Aliidongia dinghuensis: one gene and its partner. The protein of the gene in region 1 interacts with the protein of each later gene in a pairwise test. Links are inferred from orthologs where the notes say so. Each region holds a gene or a part of one and is shown in the gene's direction. Other genes may lie near its edges. The genes, in order: eno and rpe.

Region 1 (3,173 bases):
ATCGGGCTCGAGAAGGGGCTGCCGATCCTGGCCGAGATCCGCGAGAGCCTCGGCTGCGCCACCATCACCGACGTGCATCTGCCGGAACAATGTCAGCCCACGGCCGAGGCGGTCGACGTGCTGCAGATCCCGGCCTTCCTGTCGCGCCAGACCGACCTGATCCTGGCCGCGGCCTCGACCGGCGCCGCACTCAACATCAAGAAGGGCCAGTTCCTGGCACCCTGGGACATGGCGAATGTCGCGAAGAAGGCCGCGAGCACCGGCAATCATCGCGTCCTGCTGTGCGAGCGCGGCGTCAGCTTCGGCTACAACACGCTCGTCTCCGACATGCGGTCGCTGCCGATCCTGGCCGAGACCGGCTATCCCGTGATCTTCGATGCGACCCATTCGGTGCAGCAGCCGGGCGGGCAGGGTGCGACCAGCGGCGGCGAGCGCCGCTTCGTGCCGGTGCTGGCGCGCGCTGCACTCGCGGTCGGCGTCGCCGGCGTGTTCATGGAAACCCATCCCGATCCGGACGCGGCGCCCTCCGACGGCCCGAACATGGTGCCGATGCGCGCCATGCCGGCGCTCCTGGAAACTCTCGTCGCCTTCGACCGTTTGTCGAAGGCCAATCCGATCCCGACGCTCTGACGGCCGGTCTCGACATCCAGTCTCGACATCCAGTCTCCGGCCGTTTTCTTTTGCGAAAAACCTCTCCCAAAGGAGTCCGACCGATGTCCGCCATCCTCGACATCCATGCCCGCGAGATTCTCGACAGTCGCGGCAACCCGACCGTCGAGGTCGATGTCACGCTCGAGAGCGGCAGCGTCGGCCGGGCTGCCGTGCCGTCGGGTGCCTCGACTGGCGCCCATGAGGCGGTCGAGCTCAGGGACGGCGACAGCGCCCGCTATCTCGGCAAGGGCGTGCAGAACGCGGTCGATGCCGTCAACGGCGAGATCTTCGATGCGCTCTCCGGCCAGGATGCCGACGACCAGATCGGCATCGATCAACTGCTGATCGATCTCGACGGCACGCCCAACAAGTCGCGGCTCGGTGCCAACGCCATCCTCGGCGTCAGCCTGGCCTGCGCCAAGGCGTCGGCCGACGAGGTGTCGATGCCGCTGTTCCGCTATGTCGGCGGCGTCTATGCCCGCACCCTGCCGGTGCCGCTCATGAACGTCATCAACGGCGGCGCGCACGCCGACAACCCGATCGACATCCAGGAATTCATGATCATGCCGGTCGGCGCCGACACCCTGTCGGACGCGATCCGGGTCGGCGCCGAAGTGTTCCACTCGCTGAAGAAGCAGCTGAAGGCGGCCGGCCACAACACCAACGTCGGCGACGAAGGCGGCTTCGCGCCGAACCTCGCCTCGGCCGACGAGGCGCTGGGCTTCCTCATGAAGGCGATCGAGAGCGCCGGCTACAAGCCGGGCGACGATGTGGTGCTGGCGCTCGACGTGGCCTCGACCGAGTTCTTCAAGAGCGGCGTCTATCACCTTGAAGGCGAAGGCAAGAAGCTCGATAGCGACGGCATGGTGCGCTACATCGAGGATCTGGTCACGCGCTACCCGATCGTCTCGGTCGAGGACGGCATGGCCGAGGATGATTGGGAAGGCTGGGCGGCGCTCACTGCCGCGATCGGCAAGAAGACCCAGCTCGTCGGCGACGATCTGTTCGTGACCAATCCGAAGCGGCTCACCGACGGCATCGCGCGCGGCACGGCCAACTCGATCCTGGTCAAGGTCAACCAGATCGGCACGCTGTCGGAAACGCTCGAGGCGGTCCAGCGGGCCCAGCGCGCCGGCTATACCGCCGTCATGTCGCACCGCTCGGGCGAGACCGAGGACGCAACCATCGCCGACCTCGCGGTCGCGACCAATTGCGGCCAGATCAAGACCGGCTCGCTCTCGCGCTCCGACCGTCTCGCCAAGTACAACCAGCTGATCCGCATCGAGGAATTGCTGGGCGATTCGGCCCGTTACGCCGGCCGCTCCGTCCTGCGCGGCTGAGCCGCGCCGAGTCGCGCTTCGGAATCCGCCCGCACCGCGGGTTCCGAGGCGGACTCTCTCGACCTCGGGTTGGCCGCATCCAGCCAAACGATGACTGGATGAGTATTTGGACAATCTCTTGGAGTGATTTTGGCTTCACTGGGCCATGCCGCAGTTGACCGGTCCGGTCCAGACATGATTCTCTCATTGTTATGGAAATACGCCGACATCTCCGCCGGCAGGCGCATGCGATCGTGGGGCCGCTCATCGGCCTCACGCTCGCGTGCTATTTCGCCTATCACCTGGTCGAGGGAGATCGCGGGCTGATCGCCTGGGTGCGTCTTACCCAGCAGATCCGCGCGGCGAAGGTCGAACAGGCGCGCGTGCACGAGGAACGGCTCGAGGCGGCACACCGCGTCTCGCTGCTGCGGCCGGAGCATCTCGATCCCGACCTGCTCGACGAGCAGGCGCGTGCAGCCCTCAACCTGATCGGCCCGGGCGAGGTCGTCATCCTCAACAACGACGGCCAGCCGAAGTAATCCCTCGGGCTCAGCCCACCGTCGTCCCAATCCATTCGAGCACCTGCGGCAGGACGCTGTCCATGGCGAGGTGGCCGGCGGCATCGATGCGCAGGAAGCGCTTCGGCTCGGGCGCCAGCGCAAACAGCTTTTCTGCGAAGCGGAGGGGAATGATCTGGTCGGCGCTGCCGTGCACCATAAGGATCGGCGCTCTGACTTTGCCGATCTTGAGGTCGGAGCGGAACGGGTCGCGGAGCAGAGGGCGAACGGGAAACATCCAGTAGTGTGCTGCGGCCACGTCGGCGACTGAGGAATAGGGTGAGTCCAACACAAGGGCCGCGCATTCGTGCCGGGCGGCGAGGGCGACCGCGACGCCGGTGCCAAGCGACTCTCCCAGGATGATCAGCCGTTGCGGGGCCACACCGCGGCCGAGCACATCGCGATAAGCCGCTTCGGCATCCCGATGCAGCCCCGCTTCGGTCGTGGTGCCAGTCGAGCCCGGATAGCCGCGATATTCGACCGCCAGCAGCCCGACACCACTCTCCGTCAGGGTGCGGAACCGCACGATACGGTCGGCAAGCGCGCCGCCGTTGCCGTGGAAGTAGAGGATGAGCGGCCGCCCCTCCGCTGGCGGGACGAACCAGGCGTGGAGCCGTTCGCCGTCGTCGGTCTCGATCGCCGTCGC
Region 2 (3,178 bases), on another replicon or contig:
CACCTGCATCGCGCCGGCCATTCGACCTACACGCGGCAGAAGAACCACGGCATCTCGTTCCGCGTCATCACCAAATGGATGCGCATGGCCGGTGTCGACCACATCCATGCCGGGACGGTGGTCGGCAAGCTCGAGGGCGATCCGGCCACGGTGCGCGGCTTCTACGACACCTGCCGCGAGATCCATGTCCCGCGCAATCTCGAGCACGGCATCTTCTTCGACCAGCCCTGGGCCAGCCTCAAGAAGCTGATGCCGGTCGCATCCGGCGGCATCCACGCCGGCCAGATGCATCAGCTGCTCGAGCATCTGGGCGAGGACGTCGTGCTGCAATTCGGCGGCGGCACGATCGGCCATCCCATGGGGATCGCCGCGGGCGCCACTGCCAACCGTGTCGCGCTCGAGGTCATGATCAAGGCCCGCAACGAGGGCCGCGACATCCGGCGCGAAGGGCCGGAGATCCTCAACCAGGCGGCAAAATGGTGCCAGCCGTTGCGGGCAGCCCTCGACACCTGGCGGGACGTGACCTTCGACTATGCCTCGACGGACTCGGTCGACTACGTCCCGACCCCGACCGCCGCCTTCTGAGCCGGAGGAGAACCCCGATGCGCCTCACCCAAGGACAATTCTCCTTCCTGCCCGATCTCACCGACGACGAGATCCGGCTGCAGATCGAATACGCGCTCGGCCAGGGCTGGGCGATCGGCATCGAGTTCACCGACGATCCGCACCCGCGCAACACCTACTGGTCGATGTGGGGCACGCCGATGTTCGACATCAAGGATCCGGCCGGGATCATGATGGAGCTGAAGGAGTGCCGCGCCGCCCATGGCGGCAAGTACATCCGGCTCCTGGCCTTCGATGCGAGCAAGGGCTTCGAGACGCTGCGCATGTCCTTCATCGTCGATCGCCCCGCGGAAGAACCGGGCTTCGAGCTCGTCCGCACGGAGGGGGCCGGCCGCCGCGTCGGCTATGCGGTGCGCAGCTATGCCACCACGAGGCACCCGAGCGGCACCCGTTATGCCCGGAGCTCCGCATCATGAGCCGGCGCGCACCGCTCTTGGCACCCAGCATCCTCGCCGCCGACTTCGCCCGGCTCGGGGATGAAGTCCGCGACGTCGTGACGGCCGGCGCCGACATGATCCATGTCGACGTCATGGACAATCACTATGTGCCGAACCTGACGATCGGCCCGCTCGTCTGCGCCGCGCTCCGGCCGCACACGACCGCGCCCATCGACGTGCACCTCATGGTGAAGCCGGTCGATGCGCTCGTCCCCTCTTTCGCCGAGGCGGGTGCCGACCTTATCAGCTTCCATCCGGAAGCCTCCGAGCATGTCGACCGCACGCTCGCCCTCATCCGCACACATGGGTGCAAGGCGGGTCTGGCACTCAATCCGGCGACACCGCTCCATCACCTCGACCATGTGATGGACCGGCTCGACCTCATCCTCGTCATGTCGGTCAATCCCGGCTTCGGCGGCCAGATCTTTATCGACGAGGCGCTTCGCAAGCTCGCTGCCGTGCGCGCCCGCATCGATGCGCATGCCGCCCGCGGCGGCCAGCCGATCGCGCTCGAGGTCGACGGCGGCGTCAAACTCGACAATATCGGCCGTGTCGCAGCGGCGGGCGCCGACATCTTCGTCGCCGGTTCCGCCATCTTCGGCGCCCGCGATGCCGAAGATGGTTACCGGCCGGTCATCGGCGCGATGCGTCGCGCGCTCACCAACAGCCCCGTTATCGAGGACGCTGCATGACCGCCCTCGCCGCCATCACCAACGGCGCCATTACCGACAACCGGGTCGACCTCCGGGCGCTCCATGCCGAAACCAATATCGGCGAAACGCTCGAGCAGCTCGACCGCGAGCTTGTCGGGCTGGCACCGGTCAAGCGCCGGATCCAGGAGATCGCCGCCCTTCTGCTCGTCGAGCGCGCGCGGCGCGCCCTCGGTCTGGAGGCGGAGCCGCCGTCGCTACACATGTGCTTCACCGGCAATCCGGGCACGGGCAAGACGACGGTGGCGCGGCGCATGGCCGAGATCCTGCACCGGCTCGGCTATGTCCGGCGCAATCACGTGGTGAGCGTCACCCGCGACGACCTGGTCGGCCAGTACATCGGCCATACCGCCCCCAAGACGAAGGACGTGCTGAAGCGGGCGATGGGCGGCGTGCTGTTCATCGACGAGGCCTATTACCTCTACCGGCCGGAGAACGAGCGCGACTATGGCCAGGAGGCGATCGAGATCCTGCTCCAGGTGATGGAGGACAACCGCGACGATCTCGTCGTGATCCTCGCCGGCTACCGGGACCGCATGGAGACGTTCTTCCGGAGCAATCCCGGCATGGCCTCGCGGATCGCCCACCACATCGACTTTCCCGACTACACCGGGGAGGAGCTGTTCCGCATCGCCGAATTGATGCTCGCGACCATGCACTATGCCGTGGACGCCGACGCCCGGGTGGCACTCAAGGACTATATCGAGCGGCGCATGCGCCAGCCACGCTTCTCGAACGCACGTTCGATCCGCAACGCGCTCGACCGGGCACGGTTGCGCCAGGCGAACCGCCTGTTCGCCGAGCTCGACCGGGCGCTCGACCGCGAGGCATTGGAGACGATTACCGCCGCCGACATCAGGGCAAGCCGCGTCTTCACGAGCTAACGACTTCAGCCGCGCCTTCAAAAGCCAGCGACCTCACAAGCTGGCAACGACGTTCACGGGAGGAAGCCATGTCAGTCAGGTGCACGAGCCTCGGCCAATTCATCAAGGAGGCCCAGAATCAGGGCTGCATCGACGAGGAGCTCGCAGCGCTCATCGAGAGCGTGGCGCACGCCTGCACGTCCATTGCGACGGTCGTCGCGCAAGGCACGCTCGCGACGACGGACGGTGTCGCAACGGAGATCAACGTCCAGGGCGAGGCGCAGAAGCCGATCGACGTCCTCACCAACGCAATCATGTTGGAGACCTGCGAGCGGAGCGGGGCACTCCGCGGCATGGTCTCCGAGGAGATGGCGGAGCCTTACAGCCTGCCTCCCGGCTCCCCGAGGGGCCGCCATCTCCTCGTCTTCGACCCGCTCGACGGTTCGTCCAACGTCGAGCTCAACATGCCGTTCGGCACCATCTTCTCGGTGCTGCGGGCACCAGAAGATGCGGGCGAGCTTTTGCCGGCCCATTTCCTTCAGCG

The links.
Region 2: the proteins of eno (region 1) and rpe interact in binary tests that used the Escherichia coli proteins (3 or more experiments, as listed by UniProt). The link is inferred for Aliidongia dinghuensis from one-to-one orthologs.

The regions. Positions count from the first base shown.
Region 1 is NZ_BMJQ01000004.1:457,830-461,002, reverse strand. Bases 1-2,852 are described here. They hold eno (phosphopyruvate hydratase), read left to right. Parts: upstream 1-713; coding sequence 714-1,991; downstream 1,992-2,852. Other genes in these bases: IEY58_RS10420 (alpha/beta hydrolase), read right to left, coding at 2,520-2,852; IEY58_RS10425 (FtsB family cell division protein), read left to right, coding at 2,225-2,509; kdsA (3-deoxy-8-phosphooctulonate synthase), read left to right, coding at 1-630. Also shown: more of IEY58_RS10420, read right to left, coding at 2,853-3,173. UniProt on the Escherichia coli protein: Catalyzes the reversible conversion of 2-phosphoglycerate (2-PG) into phosphoenolpyruvate (PEP). It is essential for the degradation of carbohydrates via glycolysis.
Region 2 is NZ_BMJQ01000001.1:72,333-75,510, reverse strand. What follows is about bases 38-2,894. They hold rpe (ribulose-phosphate 3-epimerase), read left to right. Parts: upstream 38-1,036; coding sequence 1,037-1,753; downstream 1,754-2,894. Other genes in these bases: IEY58_RS00275 (class 1 fructose-bisphosphatase), read left to right, coding at 2,724-2,894; cbbX (CbbX protein), read left to right, coding at 1,750-2,655; IEY58_RS00290 (ribulose bisphosphate carboxylase small subunit), read left to right, coding at 603-1,040; IEY58_RS00295 (form I ribulose bisphosphate carboxylase large subunit), read left to right, coding at 38-585. Outside these bases: more of IEY58_RS00295, read left to right, coding at 1-37; more of IEY58_RS00275, read left to right, coding at 2,895-3,178. UniProt on the Escherichia coli protein: Catalyzes the reversible epimerization of D-ribulose 5-phosphate to D-xylulose 5-phosphate.